2 regions of the Exiguobacterium sp. s95 genome follow, and region 2 is predicted to be linked to the other one. Evidence: predicted binding sites of a transcription regulator. Region 2 holds the regulator's gene; the other holds the start of a gene.
What was found. The regulator Rex, encoded in region 2, represses fermentation and respiration genes when NADH is low (regulators of the CRP and FNR family bind a similar motif). The targets are predictions, from matches to a motif close to TTGTGAAATATTTCACAA.

Region 1: cydD (thiol reductant ABC exporter subunit CydD) is a predicted target of Rex. The motif match lies at 2,818-2,835, and genes of this name have one in related genera.

Annotation. Positions count from the first base shown of each region.
Region 1 covers NZ_JACSMM010000007.1:110,473-114,713, reverse strand. The annotation lists gene KNP99_RS11835 (methyl-accepting chemotaxis protein) at 1-673, opposite strand, end outside; gene ypfJ (KPN_02809 family neutral zinc metallopeptidase) at 882-1,727, shown strand; gene KNP99_RS11825 (nuclear transport factor 2 family protein) at 1,779-2,162, opposite strand; gene KNP99_RS11820 (Rrf2 family transcriptional regulator) at 2,177-2,659, opposite strand; gene cydD (thiol reductant ABC exporter subunit CydD) at 2,871-4,241, shown strand, end outside.
Region 2 covers NZ_JACSMM010000009.1:8,621-12,861, forward strand. The annotation lists gene KNP99_RS12635 (ABC-F family ATP-binding cassette domain-containing protein) at 1-1,700, opposite strand, end outside; gene KNP99_RS12640 (redox-sensing transcriptional repressor Rex) at 1,869-2,528, shown strand; gene KNP99_RS12645 (twin-arginine translocase TatA/TatE family subunit) at 2,528-2,731, shown strand; gene tatC (twin-arginine translocase subunit TatC) at 2,739-3,518, shown strand; tRNA gene KNP99_RS12655 (tRNA-Ala) at 3,626-3,698, shown strand; gene KNP99_RS12660 (hypothetical protein) at 3,870-4,028, shown strand; gene KNP99_RS12665 (hypothetical protein) at 4,130-4,241, shown strand, end outside.

The DNA.
Region 1 (4,241 bases), on a different contig from region 2:
TGACGACAACTGAGTTTGCAGCAGCTTGCTTCAAGTGTGTCGTATTCGTTTTTAAATGACCGACCAGTGCTTCGATTTGTTGACTGACGTTCGTGATTAACGTGTTTGCTTCCGTTTCCCGTGCGTGCGCCGCGTGACGTTCACGATTTTGAACGAATACTTGAATGATCAGGGCACTGCTCGTTAAAACTAAGAACACTGCATGAATCAGCAACAAACTAAACGGATACCCGGTCGTTCCGCACAGTAGCGTCGGTGCAAAAAAGAATCCGGCAAGATGCTGAATCGCAAATAATACCGTGCTGATTAGAATTAAATCGATTCGCCGGAAATAGGCAATCAATGCCAGAACCATGAAAATCGAGAAGTGATATTCGACGAGACCCTCTCCACCGGCGATGATTGACATGCTTGCGAATGTCAGCGTCAGTGTCAAGAGGATGGCGACCTGTTTACTCTGCGGATTAAGGCGGTACAGGATAACAGCTGCGAAGAGAAAAAAGATAGGAATCAGCGCGACGACCGTTAACATAGCGAGCGACGCGGCTGGTCCTTTTCCCTGTAAAAGGGAGTAGCCTTCTCCAAACGTTGTGAAGCGGTGGAGTCCATGGACGATTAAAGATAAAACGACGATAAGAGACGTGATGCTGAGCATGAGTTGATGACGTTTCATAAAATAAAATTCCTCCGATTTCTAGTTGAAACTAAAACAAAGACAAAGTCCTGTTTTGGTAGACGTATCAAGACTATCGGTTGCACGCATGTGTTTGTTGACTGGAAAAAAAGTTAGATGCACATCCATTATTTTTCTAAAAGAACGTGGCATGAATAAATGCCTGAACGGGTATATAAAAACATCGAAATTGGTAGGAGGAAGCCGCATGAAGTGGAAGGGAAGAGAACGAAGTTCAAACGTAGAAGACCGCCGGGGAATGGGTGGGAAAGGAATCGCGGGAATCGGAGGTGGACTTGGCATCATCATCTTGATCGTCGTGACGTTGATGGGTGGGAATCCTGCTGATTTGCTTGGGGATTTATCCGGTTCAGAGAGCGGGACGAACTCAGGCTATCAAGAAACAGCGAAAGAAAAAGAAGCCGCCGATTTTGTCTCGGTCGTGCTCGCCGATACGGAACGTGTCTGGACGAAGGAGTTTAAACAAGACGGGATGACATACAAAGAACCGACACTTGTCCTTTATACCGACCAAGTCAGTTCAGCGTGTGGACAAGCCGGAAAATCGGTCGGTCCTTTTTATTGTCCAGGCGATCAGAAATTATACATTGATTTAAGTTTTTATGATGAATTACAAACTAAGTACGGGGCGCCTGGCGACTTTGCGATGGCTTACGTCATTGCCCATGAAGTCGGTCATCACGTCCAGACGTTACTCGGGACGTCAGATGAGATCATGCCGCTCCGTCAAAAGATGAGCGAAGAGAAATTCAATAAATACCTCGTCCGGTTCGAACTGCAGGCAGATTATTATGCCGGCGTGTGGGCACATCACGCGCAAGGGGAGAACTTGTTGGAAGAAGGCGACCTTGAAGAAGCGCTTGGTGCTGCAAATGCCGTCGGTGACGATACCCTTCAGAAAAAAGGTCAAGGATACGTCGTGCCGGAAAGCTTTACGCACGGGACATCGAAACAACGGAAAAGCTGGTTCCAAAAAGGTTTTGATAACGGAACGATTGAAGGCGGCGACACGTTCGAAGCAGCAAACTTATAAGCGGATGACTTCAAAAAGAGACCGTTCCGAGTGGGGAACGGTCTCTTTGGGTTAGTCGTTGTAATTGTTAAACATCTTCGCATCATCCGGCACATTGGCGAGGTAGACGATTTTTCCGTCTGCATCAAGGCGGGCGATATCCGTCCCGTCCTGCGTGAAGACCGCTCCGTCAGCCCGCTTGCCGCAGACGGCCCAGCGTGTCTCGAATGTATCGCCATCTGCTGACGGGAGCCAGGCTTCATACATGTGCTTGATGTCCTGGTTGGCAGTGAAGACCAGGCGGACGAATTTTTTCCAGGCGTCGATGCCATGTTGTTCCTGTCCACTCAAGACGAACGTGATGTCGTCCGAAAAGAGGGAAGAGAGGTCACTAAAAGCCTGTTCATCGGTCCGGGAAGCGTCAAATAACTCAAAGTAGCGGTCAAGTGTAGTCATGCGTAAGTCTCCTTTTAGTTGCGAATCATTTGTTGTTCAATCAAGGCTTGCAATGTCGTTAAGTGGTCAGGGGGACAGTTCCTGTCGATTTCCTGTCGGAGCGATCCAATCGTTTCACGTTTTAAGGTCGATTGCCAAGCATCTTCCGCTTCCGTCATCAAGTTAGATAAGAGGCGGACGTTCTGTTCTTTGATGCCCATCAAGTCTTCAAAGACACCACTTGAAGCATAAAGGGATTGTTTTCCTTCGATGGCTTCGTAGACGTCAAAGATACGAATCCGATCGGAAGGTTGATTCAGTCGGAAACCGCCTTTGACCCCCGGGACAGACAGAAGGAGGTCGGCACTGACGAGTTTACGCAATAGTTTTTGAAAGTACGTCGGTGAAGCGCCGAGCTGCTGACTGATGAACTCACCGGGTAAAAGTCCTTTCTCCGGCAAAAAGGTCAGTAACAGCATCGCGTAGACGGATTGTTCGACTCCGGTTTTCATTTGCATGGTAATTCGCCCTTTCTGTATAACGTAGATAACTATTGTCTATAATAGTGGACGTTAGCAATTTTGTCGAGTAAAACGCTTCTCACAAAACCGTCACACCTTTGGAGCGGCATTCTCATGGCAACTAAACGAAGGATTCGGTATACTGAATGTACGATATGTGAAAATATTCACTAAAAGTCGTTCACAATTTGTGAAGGGGCGTTTTTATATGAATCCACTTAAAGGAATCATCTCGATTCCACGTACGATCATGTTGCAATTGATGCTGGCGGCTGTCCTGATGGGGATTGCGGTCATCGGTCAATCGTACTTGATCGTCATCATCGTCGACCGCATTTTTCTCCAAGGGGACGCCTTTGCGGCAATTGTTCCGCTACTCGGTATCTTACTGCTCATGCTGATGTTACGGGTCGCTGTCACGTACTGGAACGGGCGGCTCGGGACGGTTCTCGCGGCACGTGTCAAACAAGACATTCGCCAGGCGCTCGTCGCGAAGTATACGATGAGTTCCGTCGAAGTGATGTCGCAAGGACAGTCGGGACAAAAGGTCAGTGTGTTGCTTGACGCGGTCGATGAGATGGACAGCTATTACAGCCAATACTTGCCGAAAGTCATCCAGACGTCGATCGTTCCCTTGATGGTGCTGATCGCAGCATTCAGTTATGACTGGATTACGGGACTCGTCATGATGATCACGGCACCATTCATTCCACTGTTCTACATCGTCATCGGAATCATGACGCAAAAACGTGCCGATACGCAGCTCGAGAAGATGACGGCGTTCTCCGGAACCTTCCTCGATACGCTGCAAGGCATCACGACGTTAAAGTTGTTTGGTCGCGCGAAAGCACAGCAGGACGTCATCGAACGGAGTAGTCTCGACTTCCGCGATGCGACGCTGACCGTGCTGAAGCTCGCCTTCTTGTCGTCGTTGATGCTTGAGTTCATCTCGATGCTCAGCATGGGGATGATTGCGCTTGAGGTCAGTCTCCGGTTGATTTTATTTCAAAGCATCACCTTTGTTCCAGCCTTCTTGATGCTCGTGCTTGCACCGGAGTATTATTTGGCCTTAAAAGAGATGGGGGCAGCGTTCCATACCGGACGGGGCAGTGTTGCGGCGGCGAAACAGATTGCGTCTGAACTGACGCAAGACGACCGGGGCGTAACGTTCGGAACGGAGGCGTTAAAGTCCGCGACACCACCGCGGATTGAACTGAAAGACGTGGACTTTACGTATCAGGACGAGCGGTTTGCACTGACCGACGTCACGCTGCGCATCGAACCGTACCAAAAAGTCGCCTTGATCGGACGAAGTGGTGCCGGGAAGTCGACCGTCCTGCAGTTACTCGCGGGACTGGCCGATCCAAAGAACGGCGAAGTGCTCCTGAATGGTCAGCCACGCGCACAAATCACGGAAACGAGCTGGTTCGGACAGCTCAGCTATATCTCGCAGCATCCTTACCTGTATGCGGGGACACTCGCCGACAACATCGCCATCGGTGAATTACGGGAGGCGACGCGGACAGACATCGAGCGTGCGGCAGCTGCCGCAGGACTCGGGGAACTGATTGCGAGTTTA
Region 2 (4,241 bases):
TCTTTTTGCGCATCTTTGTCGATGCTTTTCGAAGCAGCGACTTTGATTGCTTTTTCTTCCTCTGCTTCGAGGCGGGCGATTTCTTCTTTCTCGGCCTTCTTCTCCATATAGTAAGAGTAGTCGCCGAGATAATCCGTCACACCGTCCGGATTCATCTCGATGACGCGTGTCGCAACCCGGTCGATGAAGTAACGGTCGTGGGAGACGAACAGGAGCGTGCCTTCATAGTCGACAAGTGCGTTCTCAAGCACCATCTTCGAATCAAGATCGAGGTGATTGGTCGGCTCATCGAGAATGAGGACGTTCGTTTTGCGTAATTTTAACTTCGCGAGGGCGAGGCGTCCGCGCTCGCCGCCGGATAATTCGTGGACAAGTTTAAAGACATCATCACCACTGAACAGGAATTGACCGAGGACGGACCGGACTTGTTGTTCCCGCATCAACGGCCACTCGTTCCAAATTTCATCGATGACCCGGTTGCGGTCGTTGAGCTCGGCCTGCTCCTGATCGTAGTAGCCGACGGAAACGCCGGTCCCGAAACGATGTTCACCGAATAACGGTTTAATCCGGTTGACAAGAACTTTCAGTAACGTTGATTTTCCGATTCCGTTCGGACCAACGAGGGCGAGGGATTCGCCGCGTTGTAAGCGGAACGTGATGCCTTTTGAGACGGCTTCTTCATAGCCGACCGCGAGTTGCGTGACTTGTAACACATCGTTCCCACTTTGTTTTTCAATCGGGAACGACAGAACGGTGCTGCGTTCATCCCCATCCGGACGATCAATCCGGTCGACTTTTTCAAGACGTTTGCGGACGCTTTGTGCGCGTTTCGTCGTCGTCGCCCGTGCGATGTTACGCTGGATGAAGTCTTGCATCTTCGCGATGTCTTCCTGTTGCTGTTCGAACTGCTTCATCTCTTGTTCATACAGTGCTGCCTTTTGTTCCAAGTACTTCGTGTAGTTGCCGGTAAACTTCCGGCAGACGTTCCGTGACAATTCATAGACGACGTTGACGACCTGGTCGAGGAAGTAACGGTCATGGGAGACGATCAAGACCGCTCCACGGTAACCAGCCAGATAACTTTCGAGCCAAGAGAGTGTATCGATGTCGAGGTGGTTCGTCGGCTCGTCAAGAATCAACAGCTCAGGTGCCTGGAGCAACATCTTCGCCAGTGCGAGTCGCGTCCGTTGTCCACCGGATAGCGTCTGGATCCGGCGTGAATAATCGTCCGGATAAAAACGCATCCCGTGCAGGACGGAGCGGATGTTGGCTTCGAACTGGTAACCGCCGGCGTCCGAGAAGTCATGTTGTGCCTGATCGTATGTTTTCAACAGACGGTCGTAAGCAACAGCATCATTCAAGATATGGTCCATCCCCATCTCAATCTCCATCCGACGGAGCGAACGTTCCTGCTCTTGCAGATGCTCGAACACGGTCAACATTTCATTCCAAATCGTTTCATTCGACTCAAGACCACTGTCCTGGGCGAGGTAACCGATTTTCACTTCCTTACTCTTCATGATCTCACCAGAGTCATGACTGAGCTCTCCGGCGATGATTTTTAAAAGTGTTGATTTTCCGGCACCATTTCGTCCGACGAGCGCAATCCGGTCCCGCTCCTGCACTTCGAGTTTAATATTGTCTAAAATCGGCTCAACACCGAATGATTTTGATAGTTGGTTCACTTGTAAGAGAATCATAAAAACATCCATCCTTCCACCCTTTAGTCTATCATGAAAAAAACGCAGGAGTCCCGTGGAATATATTATTTGTTAGTCTATGTGAAGTGGTTTACAATCAAAGAGAATAGAATTCTTTGCATTGATTTGGGTGCCACGTCAGAACGTGGTCGAAGGGGGAACTGCAGTATGAATGGGCCAGACACAAAAATACCACAAGCGACGGCGAAACGACTGCCGTTATATTATCGTTTCATTCAGAGTCTTTATAACTCAGGCAAGCTGCGCGTCTCTTCAGCAGAGCTCAGTGAAGCGGTCAAAGTCGATTCAGCGACGATCCGCCGCGATTTTTCCTACTTTGGGGCGTTAGGGAAAAAAGGATACGGTTACAACGTACAACATCTATTGACGTTTTTCCGAAAGACACTGAATCAGGATGAAGTCACGAATGTGGCACTTGTCGGGGTCGGACATCTCGGAACGGCGTTTGCAAATTATAACTTTTTAAAGAATAATAGTACTCGGATAGTCGTTGCGTTTGATGCGGACGAAAACAAGGTCGGAACAACGACGCAAGACGTTCCTATCTATCATGTCTCTGACATGAAAGAGCAAATCGAAGCGAACAAGGTTGATGTCGCCATCTTGACGGTCCCATCCCAGTTCGCACAGTCAGTAGCGGATGAGTTAGTTGAGTATGGTGTGACCGGAATTCTGAACTTTACACCGGCGCGGTTGAACGTACCGGCCCATGTTCGGGTCCATCACATCGATTTGTCGATCGAGTTGCAGTCACTAGTTTATTTCATGAAGCATTATTCGCAATCAGCTGAAGGAGTGAAATCATAATGGAAAACTTAATCCCGTTCACACTCGGTATTGGACCAGGAAGCATCGCCTTAATCGGTGCCGTCGCCTTAATCATCTTCGGGCCGAAAAAGTTACCGGAGCTCGGTCGTGCTGCCGGTCAGACGTTAAAAGAGTTCAAGAGTGCGACAAACGGCATCATGGACGATGATAAAGACAAAAAGGATGAATCGAAAGAGAAGTGATTAAATTATGGCGATTGATCAAGAACAGAGTGTGACATCGCATCTAGACGAGTTGCGCAAGCGGATCGTCTGGTCACTCATCATCGTCGTCGTCTTGTTCGCCGCGGCCTTTCCGCTCGTCCGACCGCTCGTGCGTTTTCTGCAGTCAGACTTGAAAGAGCTCGGCATCGGATTGAATGCCTTTAATGTGGCCGATCCCCTGATGTTGTACTTGAATTTAGCGTTCATCATCGCGGTCGTCCTGGCTTCACCATTTTGGATGTACCAGCTATGGGCGTTCATCCGACCCGGTTTATTCGAACAGGAACAGAAAGCGACCTTGACGTATATTCCGGTCACGTTTTTCTTATTTTTGTCCGGAATCGCGTTCTCTTATTTTTGGTTACTTCCGTTTCTACTCAAAGTATCGACGGAACTTGGGCAAGAGCTCGGCATCGAGCAAGTCATCGGGGTCGAAAACTATTTCAGTTTCTTAATCCGGCTGACGATTCCGTTCGGTATCTTGTTCCAATTGCCGGTCGTGACGATGTTCTTGACTCGTCTTGGACTCGTGACGCCATTGTTCATGCGGAAAAATCGGAAATATGCGTACTTTGCGCTGTTTGTCATCGCGGCTTTAATCTCACCACCGGATGTGACGTCACATCTGATGATTTCGGTACCGTTGTTCGTCCTCTATGAAATCAGCATCATGATTTCAGCCCGGACGTACAAAAAAGTACTGATTCTTGAGCAACAGGCGGAGCTTGAACGGCAAGCGGATTTGATGCGTGAGTTGAATAAGTAACAGTCTCCTCTCGGTCGTTTCGGCGACGGAGAGGTTTTTGTTTGGAAGCGCTCTTTTTATATTGAAAAAGTGAATCGATATGGTTTATACTGATTACAAGAATATGAGGGGGCTTAGCTCAGCTGGGAGAGCGTTTGGCTGGCAGCCAAAAGGTCGTCGGTTCGAGCCCGATAGTCTCCATATGTACATCACTTGGCATTTGCCGAGTGGTGTTTTTTGTTATAGTGGTGGCGGCAAAACAGAAGCTTACAGCCTGGATAATGTTGATGAACCGATTGAAGTCGTTTTCTGTGTTTATCCTTTTGAGGGAATGGGAAATTTCTTAATAGGTAATCAAGAGGGGGAAGCATTATGAATCCATTTACGACGTTAATTGCCTTCATCGTCGGCTGTCTTGTTCTGTATCTCGGAATCCGTGATAAGAACGGTTGGTTGATTGGTGTGGCACTGATTCCGTTAGCAATTGTTGCGTATAGCGTCATCTATCTCATCATTCAAGTTTCAGCCTAGAAACTCCTTTTTTAAGGAAGTTTCTTTTTTTTTGAAACATAACTGGTAAACTGTAAGTATATGACAGTATAGACAGTTGAAACGAGGGAGGGCATTTCAGGATGGAACAAACGCTCCGAGAGGAACGATTACAGGCGTTGACGGTTGCTTATATCGAAAAAAATCAATTGCAGAATAAGAGTTGGGTCATCGCTGCCTTGATGGCGACAATCG